Regions from separate parts of the Neobacillus sedimentimangrovi genome, predicted to be linked through region 3. Evidence: predicted binding sites of a transcription regulator. Region 3 holds the regulator's gene; each other region holds the start of a gene.
The links. Region 3 encodes LexA, which represses DNA repair genes until DNA is damaged. Its sites were predicted from a motif close to CGAACATATGTTCG; they were not measured.

Region 1 (8,390 bases), on a different contig from region 3:
TTTTGAGCTTTTCTGCAGTCTTCTTGCCAACCCCATGCATTTCACTGGTGTTTAACGGCCATAGAATGTTAGGAATATCTCGCTTACGAAGGATGGTTATTCCTAACGGTTTTTTCATGTCTGAGGCTGTTTTTGCCAAAAATTTATTTGGTGCAATTCCAATACTGCAGGGTAAATCAAGCTGTTCTAAGATTCTTTTTTGGATACTTTCCGCAATCTCAATAGGGGTGCCAAACTCAAAGCTCTCAGTGATATCCATATATCCCTCGTCAATGGAAACAGGTTCCACAAGTTCGGTATAGTGTCTAAGAATATCAAAAATCCCCTTTGAAGCAGCTCTATAACGTTCGAAATTTGGCGGCTTTACAATTAACTGAGGGCACAGCTTTTTCGCTTGCCAAAGCGGCATTGTTGTTTTTACACCAAATTTTCTTGCTTCATAGCTACAGGTGACGATGATTCCTCGACGCTCCTCCACACTTCCAGCAATGGCCAAAGGCTTCCCTTTGAGTGAAGGATCATATGCCATCTCAACCGAAGCGTAAAAGCTGTTCATATCAACATGTAAAATTACTCTTCCGTTTTTCGGATACATTTTCTTCATGGCGCCTCTCCCTTCTATTTTTTAGTTTAGCATATAGAAATTTATATAAGAAGAAAAGACGGCTTCAGCCGTCTTATAGAAAATAGATATTATGAGGTTTAAATCCAGCCGCGTTCATATTGTTTTGGACCTATAATCTCTTCGCCTAATTCTTTTGCAGCTCTTCGTGGCCAGTATGGGTCACGAAGCAATTCCCGTGCTAAGAATACTAAATCTGCTCTTTCATTTTGTAATATTTCTTCTGCTTGAATGGCTGTAGTAATTAATCCAACCGCACCTGTCGGGATGTTTGCCCCATTTTTAATTGTTTCCGCATACTTTACTTGGTAGCCTGGATATACATTAATTTTTGCTGGAACAACAGCTCCTGAGCTCACATCAATTAAGTCCACACCCTGCTCTTTCATCCATTTGGCAAAAGTTATGTAATCTTCCGGTTTCAGCCCATCTTCGTGATAATCATGTGCAGACACACGGACTAACAGCGGTCCGTCCCAAACCGTCTTTACAGCTTCAATAACTTCACGCAAGAATCGGTATCGGTTTTCAGCAGAACCGCCATATTCATCTGTTCGTTTATTGGTAAGAGGGGAAAGGAACTCATTTATGAGATATCCATGAGCACCGTGAATTTCAATGATATCAAAGCCGGCTTTGGCAGCCCTTTCCGCCCCTTTTTTAAAGGCTGCAATTGTTTCTTCAATATCAGCTTTTGTCATTTCCTTTGGTAATTTTGATTTTTCATTAAATCGAATAGCTGATGGAGCAATAATTTCACCTTCTAATTCAGCCTTTCTGCCAGCATGGGCGAGTTGGATCCCAATTTTAGCACCATGTTCCTTTACCAGTCCGGTAAGCTCTTGGAGGCCTTTGATATGGTCATCACTCCAAATACCTAAATCTTGAGGAGAAATGCGTCCTTGTGGTGTAACAGCTGTTGCCTCAACAATGATCAGCCCGACTTGGCCGACCGCTCTTGTGGTGTAATGAGTTCGATGCCAGTTTTGGATGTGGCCATCTTCATTATGGCTGGAATACATACACATTGGTGCCATGACAATCCGATTTTTCAATGTAACCCCCTTAATGGTATAGGGAGTAAATAATTTTGCCGTCATTTTGCCATGCCTCCTTTTTTAAATCACTTTTAGTATAGCAAATAGATTTACAATCATGTAAAATTTTGCTTTTATTATAATGTTTTTCCTACTTGTAGCTGTGAACATAAGGCATCGCCCATACGTTTGGATTGCTCGGCAGCCGCTTTAATGCAGGAAATAAAGGCTTCCTGAACGCCGTGTTCCTCGAGAACACGAATCCCAGCCTCTGTTGTACCTCCAGGGCTAGTCACTTCCCTCCGTAATTGGTTTGGTGATTTGGAAGAGTTTTTGACCATTTCAGCTGCTCCAATTAACGTCTGAACAATAAGTTCTTTTGCTATTTGTTTTTCAAGACCAATTTCAACCGCACTTTTTTCCATTGTTTCAATGAGATAATAAATATAGGCTGGTCCACTACCCGAAAGGCCTGTTACCGCATCGAGTTGTGTTTCCTCGACAAAGGTAACCAATCCCACGGTTTCAAAGAGTTTTTTCGTCATTTCCAATTGTTTTTCAGATACACGGTGATTTACGGCAATTGCTGTGGCCGATTTTCCTACTGCTGCTGATGTATTTGGCATGGATCTGGCAATAGCAAGAGGTTTTCCAGCTAAAGTTTCAATTGTTTCCATTGAAACTCCGGCCAGGACGGATACAATCAGCATATCCCTGGTTAAAAAGGAACGAATATTTTGAATCGCTGATGATGCATCTTTCGGTTTCATGGAAAGCATCACAACGTCCGCATTTTCAAACAGGGTTTGTAAATTGTAGGTACTACGAATCCCATAACGTTCTTCTAAGTATTGGAGCCGGTTTTGATTTGAATGATTTGTCACCCATACATTTTTTCGATCAATTAATCCATTTTCTAGGATTCCGGAAATAAAGGCTTCTGCCATTGAACCTGCACCAACAATAGCTATTTTTTTCATGAAAACTCCTCCTTTTCGTCTAAAAAAATAAAAAGTCTTTCATCCGTAAAGGACGAAAGACCATGCTTCCGTGGTACCACCTTCATTGAACCCTAATTTAATCATATAAGGATTCACTCAACTCCGTTAACGCCGGGTTACGTTAGGTTTTTCCTAAATGCTCATAAGGTAGGTTCAATGATCAAGAGGGCTGTGAAGTCTTTCAGCCTATGAACTTCACTCTCTTTTGCCGTTTCTCATTTACTGGCCTTACTCATTGCATGAAACGAATCGAATTTTTATAAGTGATTATGCAAGAAGGAATGCTTGTCTGTCAAGAGTTAAATTTGTAAATTTTCCGACTTATTTAGAAGGATGTGGAACTGATGACATGTCTTCTTAAAATAGTAAACTTATTTTTATATATTTATTTGAATGTTGAGGGGATTATTACTATGACAGATTAAACTTCCCACTCCTGTTTTAGAAATGTCTATGTTTAATTGGGAAAGGCGAGTGGTAACGTTTTTCGACAATGGTTCGGAAAAGCTTCGGGATTTGTTCGTTACCCTGCTTGACTATTTAGTCTCTATCAGAGAAATTATTAGTAAGATACACAACCTGTGCTTTTCGGTTAAAGGTTTAAGATGAAGTTCAGTTCAGATGGGGTGTTTTCGTGAATCGATTAAAGGATAGAAATATTGTGATTACTGGGGCTTCTGGAGGAATCGGTGCGGAAATTGCTAAGCTTTGTGCGGCAAGGGGAGCAAATCTTGTCTTGCTTGCTAGAAGTCTTGATAAACTGCAGCAACTGGAAATAGAGTTGGAGCAGAAGCATCATGTAAAGGTAGAGGTGTTTCAGCTAGATGTAGCGAATACAGATCAAGTCAAGGAGATTTTTGGGAAGATTTTTGATTTGTTTGGACATATTGACGTTCTCGTTAATAATGCTGGTTTTGGTGTGTTCCGCGAGGCTCATGAAGCAACGATGGACGAAATTAAAGGAATGTTTGAGGTAAATGTGATTGGTTTAATGGCCTGTACTAGCATGGTATTACCAAAAATGCGTGAACGACGCTTTGGACATATTATTAATATTGCATCACAGGCTGGAAAAATCGCTACACCAAAATCAAGTGTTTATTCGGCAACCAAGCATGCTGTTTTAGGATACACCAACGCCCTTCGGATGGAACTTGATGACGTTCATGTTTTAGTGACCTCCGTCAATCCCGGACCGATTGCTACCAACTTTTTCAACATTGCCGATGAAAAAGGGACTTACGTGAAGAATGTACAAAAATTTATGCTACAGCCAGAATATGTAGCTAGAAAAGTTGTTGACAGTATGCTCACAAAAACAAGGGAAATCAATTTGCCGCGTTGGATGAATATAGGCAGTGTCGTCTATGTCCTTTTCCCATGGTTGTTTGAGCGGATTGGTAAACGAATTTTGAATAAGAAATAAGTGCCACGGGAAAGCCCCCAGCAATAAATGGATTGCGGGGGTTATGTTTTTGTTATATTCGCTTCAATTTCCAAACCTTTCACTTGTAAAAAAGAAATGTAGTCCATTTCTGAATAGGAAGTACACCAAGCCATTAAATTCATATAGCCATAGCTCAACAGAGTGAATAGCGCCTAATTCTAAATGTTAGCCCAAAGAGGCTAGGCTGAACAACTTGATTTGCTTGGAACTAATTTCTAACCACAACCAACCCAAACAGAAAAAATAATCATTAAGATCAATCTGTTTAAACAAGGAAGATGAACATGCATTTTCCTTTTCAATGGATCTTCATACAACCTAATGAGTAAGTAAGAGAAATATTTATTTCCTAAAATGATGTATTTTTACCCTGTTAAATATTCATATACAGCATCATTTACTACCTCATATAAATCGGCTGCTGGATCTTCGTTTTTGATTTGCAAAATTTGATGAACTAGATCCTCCATTTCTTTTTCTCCAACAGGTAGGGGATCCACTTCCCCGTATTGTTTAAAACAATGACGAATCATTTTGATTACAAGTTTTTTCTCCATAGCTTGCACCTCACCATCATTATAGCGTTTTTTTGTCCATTATCCAGATTGGGGATTTGTCAAAAAATCCCTATTGAATACGAACGTATATTTGCTTATGATAATAAATATACTAAATACAGAACAAGTGTTCGAAAATAAAACTGTGAGGGATTCGTCATGGTTGATTACAGTACATTACCGCAAAATAAAATACTATGCGTCGATATGAAAAGTTTTTATGCCAGCTGTTCCGCTGTTATGAATGGGCTTGATCCTTTAGAGTCCTACATCGCGATTGTAGGTGACAAAAAGAGGCAAGGAAGTGTTGTGCTTGCCGCTTCACCTAAGTTGAAAAAAGAATTTGGCATTAAAACAGGATCGCGGCTGTTCGAAATTCCAAAGGACCCAAGGATTGAACTGATCGAGCCGAAAATGGCTACTTATTTACGCGTTTCGACGGAAATTACTCGTTTGTTTAACCGTTACGTCCCAAAGGAAGCGATCCATACGTACAGTGTCGATGAAAGTTTTATTAAGGTAGATGGGGTGATGCATCTGTGGGGGGATGCCAAGACGATTGCTGAAAAAATAAAGAACGATATTGAGAGACAATTCCAGCTACCATGCGCCATTGGAATTGGCCCCAATATGCTGATGGCAAAGCTTTGTCTTGACTTGGAAGCAAAGAAAAAAGGAGTCGCCGAGTGGACATTTGAAGATGTCCAGACAAAGCTTTGGAAAGTATCGCCACTTCGAGAAATGTGGGGAATCGGCAGGAGGGTGGAAAAGACATTAAACAGCATGGGCATTTTCACAGTTGGCCAGCTGGCTTGTTATGATTTAGAGCAATTGGAAAAGAAATTTGGCGTTATGGGCAATCAGCTTTATTACCATGCTTGGGGAGTGGATTTATCCGATTTGGGCGCACCGATTATTGAAGGACAAATCAGCTTTGGAAAAAGCCAAATTCTTTTGAGGGATTATAAAGAGCCTGAGGAAATCAAGCATGTAATTTTGGAAATGTGCGAGGAGGTAGCGAAAAGAGCAAGAACGCGAAAAAAGGCGGGGCGGACTGTCAGTCTTGGAATAGGTTACAGCCAGGATGAATTTGGTGGCGGCTTTCACCGCTCAAGAACGGTCAAGCAGCCGACGAATGTTACCATGGATCTTTACCGCGTCTGTCTTGAATTATTTCAGGAGCATTATAATGGCAAAACGGTAAGGCAGATTTCGATTGCGCTGAGTAATATTGTGGACGATTGCGAGCTGCAGCTCGATCTGTTTGATATGGGGGCATACAAAAGACGCGAGCTCGGCTATGTGGTGGATTCCATCCGCCGACGCTTTGGACCAGGGTCACTCCTCCGAGCTGTTTCCTATACCGCAGGAGGAACAGCCAGACACCGATCGACGCTGGTTGGTGGACATAAGATGTAAGGAGGAGAGGAAAAATGATTCGCGACCGCGGCAGGATCAAATGGACGTCGATGATGTTGCCTGAGCATGTAAAATTGCTCAGAGATTGGGTGAAGGAAGACCAGTATGAACAGCCAAAAGAAGTGGATGAACAGCAATTCGAACGAATGAATGAAACCTTATTAGAGGCGATTGAATTTGATGAGTACGTGACAATTATCCACTTTCACAACCATCATTATGAAATGGTGGTTGGAAAAATTCATTACTGGGATGAAATCGCCCATAGGCTTCATGTGATTGATCGCTTTCAAGAAGTGCATCGTATTCCTATTAATATGATTGCTGACATACAGCTAACAGAATGTTAAAAGAGCGGCTTTTGCCATAAGCCGCTCTTTTAACATTTAATCTACTTTTGGTACCCGAACTTCAGAATGAAAATGACCTTTATGGGATCCATCGCAAAAAGGTTTATTCTTGCTTAGCCCGCAACGGCACAGGGAAAAGGATGGTTTTGTTGTATACACATTGCCTTTGCCATCCAGCAGTTCCACATCACCGGTAATTCTAAGTGACCCGTTATCATTAACTTTAATTTGTACCTTTGACATGAAGAAGCACTCCTTTAAAAATGGATATTAATTAAGAGAATAATTAATTTCATTAGAAATTTCAACTAAAGAAAAGCAAAATAAAAAACAGCTAGAACAAACCTATGCTACAATCATCATATGCCTAAAAAAGGGGAGTGTTAAATGTGGAAATTACCATAACAAAAGAAGCAGTTCAAAAATTGAATGAGAAAATAAACGGTCGTAAAGGTTATTTAAAACTCATCTATGATACAGAAGGTTGTGGCTGTGCAGTAAGTGGTGTAGCAGCTTTGTGGTTCACAGGCGAAGTAGACAATAACGAAGAAGCGATTGAGACAAATGATCGGACTGTATACATAGAAAAGTCAAAAATGGTTTTCTTTGATGAGCAAATGAAAATAGATTTTTCTCCTAGTACAAACAGCTTTCAATTAAAAAGTCCGCAGCAAATTTTAAACGCGAGAATGAGTTTAATCATTAAAGAGCAATAAGTTTAACACATGGGTGATAAATTGGATGAAAAAACAATAGTAAACAGGATTTAAAATTCAAAACAGACTGTACCGATTAGGACAGTCTGTTTTAACTTGGCAGAGCAGAATACACGTATTTTTTCAGAAACTCATCTACGACTCGTTCATAATCAGCTCTGTTTTCATTAAAGGACTGGGCATGCCTGCCTTTTTCAGCAATATAAAGCATTTTCGGTCCCTTTTTTTGTTCATATAAATCATTGGTCATAGAAGGAAGAATAAAATCATCTTTTCGGCTGTGAATAAAAAGAATTGGATGTTGGATGTTTTGGATAACAGAAATCGGTGAAACCTCACGGATAGAGTATTTATCGCGCAAGCGTAAGAGAGCATCACCGATTAGAAGCAGTAGCCTTGGACGAACTTTAAAATCTCGTTTAATTACATAAGCAATCTGTTCTTTAAAGTCCGAAAATGGGCAGTCAGCTATATAAAAGTCTGCTCCATCTTCAAGGAGACCTGCATACAAAAGCATGGTGGCAGCCCCCATTGATTCCCCGTGAATACCTAAAAGTAAATCTGGTCCTATTTCGTTTTTAAGCCAGTCGACAACGGCTTTTAAATCGAATTTTTCATAGTGACCAAAGCTAGTTGTTTTTCCGCCGGATTCTCCGTGGCGACGGTGATCATAAAGCAATGTATTAAAGCCTCGATCGAGAAAAAGTTTCGCATATTTAACCGAATTAATTTTTGTTTCCGTCACACCATGAGAAATAATCACATAGTGATTTGTTTTATGTGGTTCCACAAGCCAAGCTTTAATGTTGTAGCCAAATGGAGAGGGAATATCAACAACCCGTTTAGGAAGGGACTCAAATTCATCAGGATTAAACCTGCCAGCTTCTTTTTCCCGGTTCAAGATGAAATCTTCATCCTTTTTTTTCATGTACATGAGCCTGTTGGTAAAATATAAACCAATCGCGAGCCAGCCGAACAATAAAATAAATAAGACTCGAATTGCCTTTTTCACGCTTGTCACCCCCGGAAGTTGTAAAATCCATAATTTTACAATTAAAATTTTACTATAAGAAAAGCCGCTGAGACAAAATGGCGGCTTTGTTTGATCTTATAATTATTGTTCAGAATTTTGACGTTTGGTTGGATGAAGAGCTTTTTCCATTTCTTCAGCGGCCATCATCCGTTTGCCGCCCTCTGCTGATTCAGCAAAATTTTTTCCGGACTGTGGAATCCCTTTTTCA
Region 2 (8,390 bases), on a different contig from region 3:
CTCGTTTCTACACTTACATTTATACGATGGCTTTGGCAATGGAAGCAGCGAAAGAGAACAATATTCCTTTCATCGTGCTTGACCGCCCAAATCCAATTAGTGGCACTAAAGTAGAAGGACCAATATTAGAGGAAAAATATGCTTCCTTTGTAGGTCAGTATGCCATTCCAGTTCGACATGGTATGACAGTAGGAGAGTTGGCTCAGTTATTTAATAAGGAATTTGGTATCGGTGCCGATTTAACGGTTGTCAAAATGGAAGGTTGGAAGCGGAATATGTATTATGATGAAACACCATTGCATTTTGTGATGCCGTCACCAAACATGCCTACATTAGATACAGCCCTTGTGTATACGGGTGCTGCATTAATTGAAGGGGCTGCCAATGTTTCAGAAGGTAGGGGAACCACTAGACCTTTCGAACTTATCGGGGCGCCTTTCATTGATGGAGATGAACTAGCTGCAAGGTTAAATTCCTATCATCTACCAGGTGTGAAATTCCGTTCTGCTTCATTCATACCGACAACCTCCAAGAATGTAAATCAGTTAAACCATGGAATTCAAATTCATGTAACGAACAGAAATGCCTTTAAGCCATTCGAAACAGGATTGTATATTGTGAAGACCATACATGACATGTATCCGAACGATTTCCAATTCCGGGCCCGTGATAGTAAAGGGGTATCACACTTTGACTTGCTCGTAGGGAACGGTTCCATTCGCGATGGGATCGAAGCAGGCAAATCTATCGAAGAAATGAAAAAAGAATGGGAGCCAGCATTAAAAACATTTATGGATGTCCGTGAGAAATATTTACTCTATTAAATGACCTATTAGTTTGATAGGAGAAAAGCACTTGTCAGGGGGCTTTTCTCCTCATTTTTTTAGCCATTTCTATTCATCATGGTTTAATTTTTGATATATCAGTAAAATCTAAATATACTAAATATTTTGTTGAAATATAACACTGTATTATTTTATAATTTGATTGTCTCCTTGTTATACAACAAAGGGGGATGGTTATATCAATCTGTATAATACAAAGGGGGAAATTTATGTTCGAGCAGCTTGTGACAAGCATTAATGGGTATTTATGGAGTGCACCATTGATTATCTTCATTGTGGCAGTTGGGCTATATTTTAGTATACGCACCAGATTTTTGCAAATTCGACATGTGAAAGAAATGATTCGCCTCGTATTTACGGGAAAAAGCTCTAATGAAGGGGTTTCTTCTTTCCAAGCATTGGCTATGTCTTTATCCGGACGAATTGGGGTCGGGAATATTGCCGGAACAGCAACAGGAATTGCATTCGGAGGACCGGGTTCTGTATTTTGGATGTGGGTAATCACGTTTATTGGTGCATCAGCCGCTTTTGTGGAATCAACACTAGCGCAAATCTATAAAGAAAAGCAAGATGGAGAGTATCGAGGTGGCCCGGCGTTCTATATTGAGAAGGGTCTTGGTTGGAAATGGTTTGCTGTGATTTTTGCTGTTGCGACTCTCCTTGCTATGGCTGTATTAATGCCAGGTATTCAAGCGAATTCTATTGCAGAAGGTATGAAAAATGCGTTTGGAATTAATAGTGCCATTACTGGTTTAGTAGTGGTTGTATTAATGGCACTTATTATTTTTGGTGGAGTAAAACGTATTGCTAGAGTTGCAGAATTTATTGTACCTTTTATGGCTATCGGCTATTTACTTCTTGCTCTAGCGATTATTGCGGTTAATTTTGAAAGAATCCCTGAAGTATTTGCCCTAATTTTTAAAAGTGCATTCGGTGCAGAAGAAATGTTTGGAGGTATTCTTGGAACCACGATCATGTGGGGCGTAAAACGTGGTTTATATGCCAATGAAGCTGGACAAGGTACTGGTGCTCATCCTGCTGCAGCTGCAGAAGTATCACACCCAGCAAAACAAGGGCTCGTTCAGTCATTTTCCATTTACCTTGATGTGTTCTTAGTCGTTACATCAACAGCTTTAATGATCTTATTTACTAATTCTTACAATACAATAAATGAAAAAACTGGGGAATTCTTAGTGGAGAATCTTAAAGGAGTGGAAAGCGGACCAGCTTATACACAAGCAGCGGTCGATACCATTCTGCCAGGATTGGGATCAGGTTTTGTTGCATTTGCTTTATTCTTCTTTGCTTTCACGACTATATTTGCTTATTACTATATCGCAGAAACGAATCTTGCTTACTTAGTAAAGGGCAAAAACAGAAAGCCAGCTATGTTTTTATTAAAACTAATCCTTTTAGGCTCTGTGTTCTATGGAGCAGTAAAAACAGCAGAGCTTGCTTGGGCAATGGGAGATATTGGACTTGGAATCATGGTATGGTTGAACTTAATTGCTATTGTTCTCCTATTTAAACCAGCCAATATTGCCTTGAAAGATTACGAAGAGCAATTGAAGAAGGGACTAGATCCTGAATTTAATTCTACTAAGTTAGGAATTAAGAATGCTGATTTCTGGGCTAATGGTTATCAAAAATCGGAAAAAGAAGAAAGCAAACGTGTGGCCAATTAATCTTTTATTTGCATTTTCGTCCATGAATTTCTAGAATATAGGAACAGAATGGAATGGATGAGGTGTGAAATGATTGAAGTCATACGACATATGTCAGCGTTTTTTATACCGGGACTTCTAGTTTTACTTTTTACTCGTGTTACTTATAATCGAGTGATTGGTCTTGTCTTAACGGTTGCCTTAATTGCAGCTTCTGTCCATAAAGGCTATACCGATACATTTTCTCTCATTGTAATAGATGCATTTTCACTGACTGCCGGCTTTTGGCTTGCTGCCAAAATGAAGTTGCCAAACAATCGTACCAAGGTTGAAAAATAAAGTCTGCCAGAATAAGGCAGGCTTTTTTTGTACAAAAAAATCGAATGTGAGTTCGTATATTATTGGTTTGTTTTTGGGGTATTGTGGTAAAATGTATAGTATGAAATTGAAAACTGTTAGATGAAAATCATAGACACGGATTTTTTTAAAACGGGAGGAACGACCGTGAAGAAGGACCAATTTGAATTAGTATCCAAATACTCACCACAGGGAGACCAGCCGGAAGCCATAAGGAAACTGGTCGAAGGCATTAAAAATAATAAAAAACATCAAACCCTCCTTGGCGCAACTGGTACAGGGAAAACGTTCACGATTTCCAATGTAATAAAAGAGGTAAATAAACCGACCTTGGTGATCGCCCACAATAAAACCTTGGCCGGTCAGCTTTACAGTGAGTTTAAGGAATTTTTCCCGAACAATGCTGTTGAATATTTTGTCAGTTATTACGATTACTATCAGCCGGAGGCCTATGTGCCACAGACTGATACATTTATAGAAAAGGACGCCAGTATCAATGATGAAATTGACAAGCTGCGCCATTCAGCGACTTCAGCGTTATTTGAACGCAAGGATGTCATCATCATTGCCAGCGTCTCCTGTATATATGGTCTCGGATCACCGGAGGAATACCGGGAGATGGTTGTTTCGCTTCGTACTGGAATGGAGATAGAACGCAATCAACTACTTCACCGCCTTGTAGATATCCAATATGAAAGAAACGACATCGATTTTAAACGCGGAACATTCCGAGTCCGTGGAGATGTCGTTGAAATTTTCCCAGCTTCCCGTGATGAACACTGTATTCGTGTTGAATTTTTCGGAGATGAAATTGACCGGATTCGTGAGGTCGATGCCTTAACAGGGGAGATTATCGGTGAACGCGACCATGTTGCCATTTTCCCAGCCTCCCACTTCGTTACTCGTGAAGAAAAGATGCGTAAAGCGATCGAAAATATTGAAAAAGAACTAGAAGAACGGCTTACTGTCCTCCGTGAACAGAATAAATTACTCGAGGCTCAACGTCTTGAACAGAGAACTCGATACGATATTGAAATGATGCGGGAAATGGGCTTCTGTTCTGGAATTGAAAACTATTCACGCCATCTGACTTTAAGGCCAGCGGGCTCGACACCATATACATTGCTTGATTACTTTCCGGATGATTTCTTAATGATCATTGATGAGTCGCACGTAACACTACCGCAGATTAGAGGTATGTATAATGGGGACAAGGCCCGGAAGGAAATACTCGTTGAACACGGCTTTCGCCTCCCGTCAGCCTTAGATAATCGCCCGCTTAAGTTCGAAGAGTTTGAAAAGCATATTCATAATATCATTTATGTTTCGGCTACACCTGGCCCATATGAACTCGAACATACTCCTGAAATGGTTGAACAAATTATTCGTCCGACTGGGCTACTTGATCCAACGATTGATGTTCGGCCGATTCAAGGACAAATTGATGACTTAATCGGTGAAATCCAAGATAGAATAAAACGGAATGAACGAGTTCTCGTTACCACTTTAACGAAAAAAATGGCTGAGGATCTAACCGATTATTTGAAGGAAATTGGGATCAAGGTGCAGTATCTTCATTCTGAGGTCAAAACACTCGAGCGGATTGAAATTATCCGCGAGCTTCGTCTTGGAAAATATGATGTATTGGTTGGCATTAACCTCCTAAGGGAAGGTCTTGATATTCCTGAGGTATCACTGGTGGCCATTCTTGATGCTGATAAGGAAGGCTTCCTCCGTTCGGAACGCTCGTTAATTCAGACAATCGGCCGGGCCGCAAGAAACGCCAATGGTCATGTCATCATGTATGCTGACAAGATTACACATTCCATGGAAGTCGCAATTAATGAGACGAAGCGGCGTCGTTCCATCCAGGAGGAATACAATAAAAAGCATGGTATCACACCAAAAACCATTCAAAAGGATATTCGCGATGTGATTCGTGCTACACATGTGGCCGAGGAACAGAAAGAGTACAAACCGGCTACTTCTTTTGGCAAGATGAACAAGAAGGAAAGGGACAAATTGATTGCCAACATGGAAAAAGAAATGAAGGCTGCCGCCAAGGCACTCGATTTCGAGCGTGCTGCGGAGCTTCGAGATTTAATTTTGGAATTAAAAGCGGAAGGATAATGCCGGATCATTGGCCGAACCTACCGCTTTAATAAACGGAAGGATGTCGTAAATAATGGCAATGGAAAAATTGATTGTGAAAGGCGCCAGAGCCCACAATTTAAAAAATATTGATGTCACCATTCCGAGAGATAAGCTTGTTGTATTGACGGGACTTTCCGGATCAGGGAAGTCCTCACTCGCGTTTGATACGATTTATGCGGAGGGTCAGCGTCGCTATGTGGAATCACTTTCGGCTTATGCTCGGCAGTTTCTCGGACAAATGGATAAGCCAGATGTAGATGCTATTGAAGGCTTGTCACCTGCCATTTCAATTGACCAAAAAACAACAAGCCGCAACCCGCGCTCAACCGTTGGAACGGTGACTGAAATCTATGACTATTTAAGATTGCTTTTTGCAAGAATTGGACATCCCACTTGTCCGATTCACAACATTGAAATTTCCTCACAAACCATTGAGCAAATGGTGGACCGTCTTCTTGAATATCCGGAACGCACAAAAATGCAAATTCTTGCTCCAGTGGTATCAGGCCGTAAAGGGCAGCATGTTAAAGTCTTGGAAGACATAAAAAAACAAGGTTTTGTCCGCGTTCGTGTTGACGGTGAAATGCTCGACCTTAGCGAAGAGATTGAGCTCGATAAAAATAAAAAACACTCCATTGAAGTCGTAGTGGACCGAATCGTCATAAAAGAGGGTATTGCCTCACGTGTGGCCGACTCACTAGAAACGGCCTTAGGCCTTGGTGGGGGAAAGGTTATTGTCGATGTCATCGGTGAGGAAGAATTAATGTTCAGTGAAAATCATGCTTGCCCTCATTGCGGATTTTCTATCGGAGAGCTTGAACCAAGGATGTTTTCTTTTAACAGCCCGTTTGGTGCCTGCCCGGATTGTGATGGTCTCGGTTCCAAGCTAGAAGTGGATGTAGATCTCGTCATCCCTAATAAAGAATTAACTTTGAGACAGCATGCGATAGCCCCATGGGAACCGACAAGCTCACAATATTATCCGCAATTGTTGGAATCTGTCTGCAACCATTACGGAATTGATATGGATATTCCGGTGAAAGACATTCCGGAAAATCTTTTAGATAAAATATTATATGGTTCCGGTTCAGAGAAGATTTATTTCCGATACGAGAACGATATGGGGCAAATTCGTGAAGGCTATGTCGAATTTGAAGGTGTCATTCGTAATGTGGAGCGCCGTTATAAAGAGACAAGCTCTGATTATATTCGTGAGCAAATGGAAAAATATATGGCCGATCAAGCTTGTCCTACATGCAAAGGATTTCGATTAAAAAAAGAAAGCTTGGCTGTTCTTATTAATGGCTATCATATTGCCCAAGTCACTAACTTTTCAATTGAAGAAGCATTAGACTTTTTCTCCAATCTTCAGCTTTCTGAAAAAGAAGAAAAGATTGCTAAACTCATATTACGCGAAATTAAAGAACGTCTTGGTTTTTTAGTCAATGTCGGTCTAGATTATTTAAATTTAAGCAGAACGGCTGGAACCCTTTCCGGCGGTGAGGCTCAGCGAATTCGCTTGGCCACACAAATCGGTTCCCGCTTAACAGGTGTACTCTATATTTTGGATGAACCGTCCATCGGGCTTCATCAAAGGGATAATGATCGCTTAATTAGTACTTTACAGAGCATGCGGGATATTGGAAACACGCTCATTGTCGTGGAGCATGATGAGGATACGATGTTAGCAGCCGATTATTTGATTGATATCGGTCCAGGTGCTGGTGTTCATGGAGGTCAGGTGGTTTCTGCTGGAACACCGGAAGAGGTTATGGCTGATCCTAACTCGCTAACTGGTCAGTACTTGTCAGGGAAGAAATTTATCCCACTCCCACTTGAACGTCGCAAGCCAGATGGTCGTTTTATTGAAATAAAAGGTGCGGCTGAAAATAACTTAAAAAATGTGAATGTAAAGATTCCTTTAGGAATGTTTATTGCTGTGACAGGGGTTTCGGGCTCCGGAAAAAGTACGCTTGTGAATGAAATCCTTCATAAATCTCTTGCCCAAAAACTCAATAATGCAAAAATAAAGCCTGGTCAGCATAAGATGATTCAAGGGATTGAGTATTTGGATAAAGTGATTGATATCGACCAGTCTCCAATTGGACGGACACCGCGGTCCAATCCGGCCACTTATACAGGTGTGTTTGATGACATTCGCGACGTCTTTGCGGCTACAAACGAAGCGAAAGTACGTGGCTATAAGAAGGGACGTTTTAGTTTTAATGTAAAAGGCGGTCGCTGTGAAGCATGCCGTGGTGACGGGATTATTAAAATTGAAATGCACTTCTTGCCAGATGTTTATGTTCCTTGTGAAGTGTGTCATGGTAAACGCTATAACCGCGAGACATTGGAAGTGAAATATAAAGGAAAGAATATTTCTGAGGTTCTCGATATGACGGTTGAAGATGCCTTAACATTTTTCGAGAACATTCCAAAAATCAGTCGTAAGCTACAGACGATTTATGACGTCGGTCTTGGGTATATTAAACTTGGTCAGCCGGCGACAACACTGTCAGGAGGGGAAGCTCAGCGTGTCAAACTTGCTTCCGAACTGCACCGCCGTTCGACCGGACGTACCTTCTATATTTTGGATGAGCCGACAACCGGTCTTCATGTCGATGACATTTCACGTCTGCTTGTTGTCTTGCAGCGTCTAGTTGAAAATGGTGACACTGTTTTAGTGATCGAGCACAACCTGGATGTCATCAAAGCGGCTGATTACCTGATTGACCTCGGTCCGGAGGGTGGCGACAAAGGTGGTACGATCGTTGCAACCGGTACCCCAGAAAAGGTCGCTGAAGTTCCGGAATCATACACAGGTAAATACTTAAAGCCTATTCTCGAACGTGACCGCTTGCGTATGAAACAGCAAGTGGAAGACAAAAGCACCATTAAAGCTTAAGAATAGTTGAAGAGCTGTAACACCGGTAAAGGAGCAGGTTACAGCTCTTTTTTATCTATCTCCATTTTGAGAATGTTCTAGCGCAAGTGCTTTCACTCAATGTCCCATCCAAATCAAATTACCTCTAGTGTCAACGTGTTTCTTTCCGTTTTGGAGTACTAAGCTTAGCAGAATCAGACCAATTTTCTCGTCCCAGTCGGCTACGAATTGGTTTAAAGATGAAACTTTAAAGATATCCTATCGTAAGTAAAAGATAAGAGGTGGTGACAAAAAAGGTCAACCTACTCTAAATTATTCGTATTGGGCATGGGATTGATGGCGTAAAAAGATAATTTAATGAATAGGATTTATGGAAGAAACAATTTAAAAGGCTTGAGGGTGAAAAAATGAAAGAGGAACGGAAACGTATTTTGAAAATGGTTGAAGAGGGAAAACTGACGGTTAATGAGGCGTTAACATTACTTG
Region 3 (8,390 bases):
ATGAGAGAAAGGTTTGGCATGGCACGTAAAGCAGCTAAATGCTCGATAGGTTCATGGGTTGGACCATCCTCACCGACAGCGATACTGTCATGTGTTAAAACGTATGTTACTGGTAGACCCATTAGTGCAGCAAGGCGAATGGCAGGACGTAGGTAATCTGAGAATACGAAGAACGTTCCTCCAAATACCTTTACACCACCATGTAGGGCCATTCCATTCATGGCAGCACCCATTGCAAATTCTCGAACACCAAACCAGATATTGCGTCCTTCGTAAGAACCTGGCATATAATCTCCAGATCCTTTGATCATTGTTTTATTGGAGCCGGCAAGGTCAGCTGATCCACCAATTAGGATAGGAAGATTTTGCGCAATACCATTTAATACTTCACCAGATGAAGCACGTGTAGCAAGAGCTTTTCCTTCGCTATATACAGGGATTCCTTGATCCCATCCTTCTGGAAGTTCGCCACATAATGCTTGCTCCAGCTGAGTAGCTAATTCTGGATATTCGTTTTTGTATTCAGCAAAAAGTTCGTTCCATTCTTTTTCTTTTTTCTCACCTTGTTCGACGATCAGTTTTTGGAAATGATCATACACTTCTTGAGGAACGTAGAAATCTTCTTCAAAAGTCCATTGATAAGCTTCTTTTGTAAGCTTTAACTCTTCTTTGCCTAGTGGTGCCCCATGAACTCCAGAAGTGCCTGCACGGTTTGGTGATCCATAGCCGATTACTGTTCTTACCTCAATGAGAGTCGGGCGGTCTAGATCGCTTTTTGCTTCTTCCAGTGCTTTCGCAATTTCTTCTAAATTATTTCCATCTTCGACTCGAAGATATTGCCATCCATAAGATTGAAAACGTTCCTTCACACTTTCAGAGAAAGATTTATTCAAGTCTCCATCTAGGGAAATATCATTTGAATCATAAAGAACAATTAAACGGCCTAATTTCAAGTGTCCAGCAAGAGAAGCAGCTTCTGCAGAAACACCTTCCATTAAATCCCCGTCACCACAAATGCTATATGTAAAATGATTCACAATTTCATAACGATCTTTATTATATACGCTAGCTAGATGACGTTCTGCCATAGCCATTCCTACGGCCATTGCAATCCCCTGTCCAAGTGGACCAGTCGTCGCTTCTACACCTTCTGTATGTCCATACTCTGGATGTCCCGGTGTTTTGCTACCCCATTGACGGAATTGCTTTAAATCATCCATGGATAGATTATAACCAGATAAATGTAACATACTGTACAATAAAGCAGATCCATGACCAGCAGATAATACAAAACGGTCGCGGTTAAACCACTTAGGATTTTTTGGGTTATGGTTCATGAACCTTGTCCATAATGTATACGCCATTGGTGCAGCACCCATCGGCATTCCCGGATGTCCGGAATTCGCCTTCTCAATCATATCAATTGAGAGTGTACGAATGGTGGTTACAGATAATTCGTCAACTGTATTAAACATCAATTACATCCTTTCTTTATCACAATAGGATCTTACCTCAACATTAATATTATAGTGGAGCTTCAAATAATTCAACAAATTACAACTAGTTTTTCATATCTATACCACTTAGTTCTTAATATTGACACATGGTGTTGGAAATATGTTCGTAAAGCGTAAGCACCTAAATCAGCTAGGTGGACATGCCATGCAAATTACCATTGCCATCTTTATGATGTGCTCCAAGTGTAATCATTATAGATGAACACCCCTTAGGCATATGACTAATCATAGGTCGTGAGCGCAGGTGTCTATCCCCAAAGAGCTTTTACTCAACTATGCTCAATGTAAAAAATTATCCTATTTAAAAAAGGAATACAAATACTTGTATTCCCAGATGTTAGTGAAGCCTATTTTTTCTTCTATTTTTTATTTTTTCAGGAGTAACATCATTTCCCATCGGATCAATAATCTTTGTATTAGTGAGTGTCTCAAGCATACTTGAACGAAAAGCTGCTAAGTATTCAGCTCTTAATTTTGATTGTTCCTTAGCTTCTATTTCGGTTAAACCTTCTGTTTTTGCTTTTTTTGCCAATTCATTGATTCTAGCAATCTTTTCTTTGGATAGCATTCAAGCACATTCCTTTCAAAAACTCCTTACAATAAGAATTAATTTTACAAAAAAAGTATGAATTTGACAAGGGATATCCCTTATTCCTCTTGGCTATCCAAATATTCCTGATATCTCCTATGAACGGTTGCCTTAGATATGTTATATCCGAAGCCTCTAAGTGTGGAAGCTATTTCTGCAAACGTTAGTCCATTTGCTCTTAGCTTGTAAATTTCTTCAACCGGAACTTCTATTTTCTCACGACCGGAGTTGACACCCAGATTCTTTAGGTTTTTTTGGGGTTTATATCCTTTTTCAATTGCCCGTTTCATCCCGCGCTTAATTTTCACATTATGTAGTTTTCGTTGATATTCCTCGACCATACTTACAATCTTCAATACCATGGAATCGGAGTCTGAAAGCTGCAGCTCTCCATTATGAGCAATACAATAAAGCTTAATCCCCTCTTTTAAAATACAATGAAGGATCGCAATCTTTGCATTACCTCTACCAAGTCTTGTCTCATCCTGAATTAATACGGCTTGAACTTCCTCGTCCTTAATACGTTCTAATAATTGAAGGATCCCATCTCTATCAAAATCATATCCGCTTGCCTGTTCTTTAATAATGGAATCAATTTCAAATTGGTACCGTTTGGCAAGTTGAATGAGTTCTTCTTCCTGACGCTCTAGGGACGTTTCTTGGGTTTCCTTATTTGTACTGACACGACAATAAATGACTGCTTTCATTAAATTATTCCTCCAAAGCACTAGCTAATTGTCTTGGAGCAGGAGCTTCTTTACTAACAGGAATCATAATTTCATCTCCGGGAAAAATTTGATCTCCAACCATTTTATTATATTTTTTCACCCAATCAATAAATTCTTCATTCGATAATGTATGCTGCTCGGAATATTGCCCGGCGATTTTCAAAAGGGAATCTCCTTCTGATACAGTTACTGTGATATATTGATCCTGCGGTACCGGATTTTGTTTGAACGAAAGAATAAGTGCAAAAGTACCACTTAAAAGGAAGAGTATAATAGCATAAGAGTATTTTGACCATAGGTTATTCATCAAACCACACCTCTTACAGAATATATGTTCGTTTTTTGATGTTTTGATTATAGTACGAACATTTGTTTGATGTCAAGTAGTTTTCGAACTTATGTTTGTATACTATTGTAGAACATGTTATAATAAAGACAACATTAACCAGACGAGGTGCATTTTATCATGGTAAAAATATCAAAACGGCAGCAGGATATCCTAGACTTCATTAAAGAAGAAGTGAAACGGAAAGGATACCCTCCCTCCGTTCGGGAAATTGGTGAAGCGGTTGGACTAGCATCCAGTTCCACTGTACACGGACATTTAGCTAGATTGGAAAGTAAAGGACTAATTCGACGCGATCCTACAAAACCTAGAGCGATTGAAATATTAGAGGCGGATGAAGATGCATCTATCCCAAGGAATAACGTGATCAATGTTCCGGTCGTTGGTAAAGTTACTGCCGGACTTCCAATTACAGCCATTGAAAATGTAGAAGAATATTTCCCTCTTCCAGAAAGACTTGCACCTGCAGGAGAATCTATTTTTATGCTGGAAATTATGGGGGAAAGTATGATTGAAGCGGGAATCCTTGATGGGGATTACGTCATTGTAAAACAGCAGCAATCTGCAAACAACGGTGATATCGTTGTAGCGATGACGGAAGATAATGAAGCAACTTGCAAAAGATTTTTCAAAGAGAAAGATTATATTCGCCTCCAACCGGAAAATTCGACGATGGAGCCGATCATCTTAAAAAATGTATCCATTTTAGGAAAAGTGATTGGCGTTTATCGACAAATTCATTAATCCTACAAAAAAAGCCACGGTCTCAAATAATTGGACCATGGCTTTTTCCATCTATTAATACATTGTTAAGTATTGTTCTCTCTCCCAAGGATGTACAACGGTACGGAACATATCCCATTCGATCTCTTTCGCATCGATAAAACGCTCAAAAATATGTTCACCAAGACCATCTTTAATGACTTCATTGTTTTTCAATAATTCTAATGCTTGAGCCAATGTAGCTGGAAGATCGACAATTCCTTCCTCAATTCTTTCTTCTGGTTTCATCACATAGATGTTACGATCAACTGGTGCAGGTGGTGTAAGTTTGTTTTTAATTCCATCTAATCCTGCTTTAAGTAGAACAGCCATCGCTAGATATGGGTTCGCTGATGGGTCAACACTGCGAATTTCACAACGTGTACTCATACCACGAGAAGCTGGTATACGGATTAATGGAGAACGATTTTGTGCTGACCATGCAACATAACAAGGTGCCTCATAACCTGGAACTAAACGCTTATAGGAGTTGACAGTCGGATTAGTCACGGCAGTAAAGGATGTTGCATGTTTTAAAATACCCGCAATGAAATGGCGAGCTGTATCACTCAATTTTAAATCTGCATTTGGATCATAGAAAGCATTTTCTCCATTTTTGAATAATGATAGATTCATATGCATTCCGGAACCATTTACACCAAATAATGGTTTTGGCATGAAGGTTGCATGCAGACCATGTTTACGAGCAATCGTTTTTACTACTAGTTTAAAAGTTTGAATGTTATCACATGCAGTTAGGGCATCGGCATATTTAAAGTCGATTTCATGCTGTCCAGGCGCTACTTCGTGGTGAGATGCTTCAATTTCAAAACCCATCTCTTCAAGCTCAAGAACAATGTCACGGCGGCAATTCTCACCAAGGTCTGTTGGTGCAAGGTCAAAGTATCCACCTTTGTCATTTAACTCCAATGTTGGTTCGCCTTTTTCGTCTAATTTAAATAAGAAAAATTCAGGTTCAGGCCCAAGATTGAAATCTGTAAAGCCGAGCTCTTTCATTTCTTTTAACACACGTTTTAAGTTGTTACGAGGATCCCCTGCAAATGGTGTACCATCTGGATTATAAATATCACAAATTAAACGGGCAACCTTTCCTTTTTCAGCTGTCCATGGGAATATTACCCATGTATCTAAATCTGGATAAAGATACATATCAGACTCTTCGATACGTACAAATCCTTCAATGGAAGATCCATCAAACATCATTTTGTTGTCTAACGCTTTTTCCAATTGACTAATAGGAATTTCCACGTTTTTAATTGTTCCTAAAATATCCGTAAATTGTAGACGGATAAATTTTACATTCTCCTCTTTCGCCATCCGTAAAATATCTTCTCTTGAGTACTTAGCCATCGTACTGCCCCCCAATTTTATTAAAAATTTAATGGAAGAAACGTGATAGATCCCCTTGGCGTAATGATGAACCTTTCAATCTGTTCGCATGCATTAATTCATTGCGAAGCAGCTTTCTCAATTGTTCATCTGTCACTTCACGTTTCGCCTTTTTCACTTCTTTTGCAATTACCTCGTTTTGCTGTTCTTTGACCATAAACAACTGCTTAATTCCCGCAATATTGATTCCTTGGTCAATTAAATCCTTAATTTCTAATAGCCTATCAATATCATTTAAACTAAACATCCGCCTGTTTCCATCTGTTCGTGCAGGAGAAATTAATTGGTGTTCTTCATAATAGCGGATTTGTCTTGCGGTCAGATCGGTAAGCTTCATGACCGTTCCGATGGAAAACAGCGGCATCGATCTTCGAATTTCTTTTCCACTCACCAAAATTCTCCTCCTACCTTTCTAGTAACCTTTAACTCGCGAGTTAATTTGTATTACATATTGTCATTATATTTCTTGTTAGAAAAGATGTCAATGCCATGTAAGAAAACCTAACATGATTTTTTAAATAAAAATGGGACAGCTCTCATCGCTATCCCAACATTTTTTGTATTTATAAGGCAAGTAATCCTTTTTCTATTAAATGATCAATAGCCAAGCAGACAGCAATTTTAACATGGGCGTAAGTTAAGCCACCTTGTACATAGGCCGCATAAGGCGGTCGAAGTGGACCATCTGCTGTCAGCTCAATGCTAGCGCCTTGAATGAATGTTCCAGCCGCCATAATGACATCGTCTTCATACCCCGGCATATAGCTAGGGTGAGGAGTGACATAAGAGTTAATTGGCGAGGCAAATTGAATGGCTTGACAAAAAGAAACCATTTTTTCCCGATCTTCGAATTGTACGGCTTGGATTAGATCGGTTCGTTTGTCATCCCACTTTGGTGTGGAATTCATTCCCAATTTCTCCAGCATGGCTGCAGTGAATATTGCCCCTTTTAATGCTTGGCCAACTACATGTGGTGCGAGGAAAAATCCTTGATACATTTCTTGCAAGCTATAAAGGGAAGCTCCGGCTTCGGCACCAATTCCAGGGGATGTCATTCGGTAGGAACAAGCGTCTACCCATTTCTTTTTACCAACAATGTATCCCCCTGTTTTTGCCAAACCGCCTCCAGGATTTTTTATAAGTGACCCGGCCATTAAATCGGCACCAACGTGACAAGGCTCCAACTCTTCCACAAATTCCCCGTAACAATTATCAACGAACACAACCACATCTGGCTTGATTTCTTTTACAAATTGAATCATTTCTCCGATTTCTGCTACAGAAAATGATGGTCGTACATCATACCCTTTGGAACGTTGAATTCCGATCATTTTTGTATTCGGCTTGATCATTTTAGCGACCATATCCCAATCAATCTTTCCCTCTTCCGTTAAGGAAACACTGTTGTAGGAAATTCCGAACTCCTTGAGAGAGCCAACCCCGCTGCCTCGAATACCGACAATTTCTTCTAATGTATCATAAGGTTTTCCGGTGATATAAAGAAGCTCATCCCCTGGGCGAAGGACACCAAATAAAGCGATCGAAATGGCATGTGTCCCAGAGATAATTTGCGGCCGGACGAGCCCAGCTTCTCCGCCAAAAACATCTGCATATACTTTTTCCAACGTGTCTCGACCGATGTCATCATAACCGTAGCCTGTAGATGGAATAAAATGCGAATCACTTACCCTATGCTTTTGAAAGCTTTGTAGTACCCTAAATTGATTGGATTCAATTCTTCTTTCAATTTCTTGATGAACAGCCGCAATTTGCTTTTCCACTTCACTCACAATCGGCTGAATTTTTTCCCCGTTTTTTAACTGTTGAAACATGCTGTATTTTTCTCCTATCTATATTTGATATTTCTGCAATTGTCCTGTTATTTGATGATCTTGTAATGTATATCCTTTACAGTGATACGCTTGCGTCTCTTCGTTAAATGTCAACTCTCTTAAAATGGTTGCATTTTTTAATTGAGAAAGCAGTTTCCCCTCCGAAGATGGAACCACTACCTCATATGGTTGCATCATCCCTTTCATGACCTGCTCTATTTTAAGTTTTAAGTTTTGTCGATCCCCTTCATCCAATGCACTGATAAAAACAGTTGGCGTATTCGCTGTTGGAACGAAGTCAGGATGCTTTATATCTCTTTTATTATAGACGGTTAATTGAGGGACATCACTTACTTCTAATTCCTCAAGCAACTTATTCACTGTTTTTTCGTGATGGAAATAATCCGGATTTGACATATCCACTACATGAAGCAGTAAGTCTGCTTCCTTTACCTCTTCTAGAGTTGACCGAAAGGCCGCTATGAGTGAGGTTGGCAAATCTTGAATAAAGCCAACAGTATCTGTAATTAAGGCAAGAAAGCCACTCGGTAAAATCAATTTTCTTGTCATCGGATCCAAAGTGGCAAACAACTGGTTTTCTTCATAGGAATCCGCTTCAGACAAACGGTTAAATAGCGTAGATTTCCCAGCATTGGTATATCCGACAATCGCCACTTGAAAGGTTTTATTTTTCTTTCTTCTTTCCCGGTAACGGTTTCGGTGTTGTGTAATGACGGAAAGTTGATTTTTTATATCATCAATTCTCCGACGGATATGGCGTCGATCCGATTCCAATTTGGTTTCCCCTGGACCGCGTGTACCGATTCCACCACCGAGTCTGGATAAGGCAGTTCCTTGACCGCCTAGCCTTGGAAGTAAATATTGAAGCTGGGCAAGTTCTACTTGCAGTTTCCCTTCTTTGGAACGAGCCCTTTGTGCAAAAATATCTAATATAAGCTGAGTTCGGTCAATAATCCGAGCATCAATCTCAGCAGCTAAGTTCCGCTTTTGACTCGGTGTGAGTTCATCATTAAAAATCACCAAGTCGGCTTCTGTTTCCTCGACCAAGTTTTTTATTTCTTCCACTTTCCCTTTCCCTATATAGGTTGCTGGGTGAAGTCGGTCCCGCTTTTGAGAAACAGTCGCAAGGACTGTTCCTTGTGCTGTTTCCGTTAAGGATTTTAATTCTTCCATCGAATAATGGAA

Region 1: a site for LexA is predicted at 4,745-4,758, ahead of GZA11_RS10765 (Y-family DNA polymerase). Genes of this name have one in related genera too.
Region 2: a site for LexA is predicted at 2,890-2,903, ahead of uvrB (excinuclease ABC subunit UvrB). Genes of this name have one in related genera too.

Annotation. Positions count from the first base shown of each region.
Region 1 covers NZ_JAAFZF010000030.1:5,010-13,399, reverse strand. The annotation lists gene GZA11_RS10790 (DNA polymerase IV) at 1-604, opposite strand, end outside; gene namA (NADPH dehydrogenase NamA) at 703-1,722, opposite strand; gene proC (pyrroline-5-carboxylate reductase) at 1,797-2,639, opposite strand; gene GZA11_RS10775 (SDR family NAD(P)-dependent oxidoreductase) at 3,295-4,086, shown strand; gene GZA11_RS10770 (YqzH family protein) at 4,473-4,664, opposite strand; gene GZA11_RS10765 (Y-family DNA polymerase) at 4,824-6,083, shown strand; gene GZA11_RS10760 (YolD-like family protein) at 6,098-6,433, shown strand; gene GZA11_RS10755 (CDGSH iron-sulfur domain-containing protein) at 6,470-6,676, opposite strand; gene GZA11_RS10750 (iron-sulfur cluster biosynthesis family protein) at 6,823-7,149, shown strand; gene GZA11_RS10745 (alpha/beta hydrolase) at 7,241-8,161, opposite strand; gene GZA11_RS16515 (hypothetical protein) at 8,264-8,390, opposite strand, start outside.
Region 2 covers NZ_JAAFZF010000018.1:27,292-35,681, forward strand. The annotation lists gene GZA11_RS08200 (exo-beta-N-acetylmuramidase NamZ family protein) at 1-824, shown strand, start outside; gene GZA11_RS08205 (alanine/glycine:cation symporter family protein) at 1,055-2,530, shown strand; gene GZA11_RS08210 (CsbA family protein) at 2,600-2,848, shown strand; gene uvrB (excinuclease ABC subunit UvrB) at 3,014-4,996, shown strand; gene uvrA (excinuclease ABC subunit UvrA) at 5,052-7,925, shown strand; gene GZA11_RS08225 (DUF4097 family beta strand repeat-containing protein) at 8,312-8,390, shown strand, end outside.
Region 3 covers NZ_JAAFZF010000042.1:20,613-29,002, reverse strand. The annotation lists gene tkt (transketolase) at 1-1,475, opposite strand, end outside; gene GZA11_RS12900 (DUF896 domain-containing protein) at 1,855-2,085, opposite strand; gene GZA11_RS12895 (YneB family resolvase-like protein) at 2,166-2,813, opposite strand; gene yneA (cell division suppressor protein YneA) at 2,818-3,141, opposite strand; gene lexA (transcriptional repressor LexA) at 3,301-3,924, shown strand; gene glnA (type I glutamate--ammonia ligase) at 3,979-5,313, opposite strand; gene GZA11_RS12875 (MerR family transcriptional regulator) at 5,342-5,716, opposite strand; gene GZA11_RS12870 (methionine gamma-lyase family protein) at 5,916-7,184, opposite strand; gene hflX (GTPase HflX) at 7,203-8,390, opposite strand, start outside.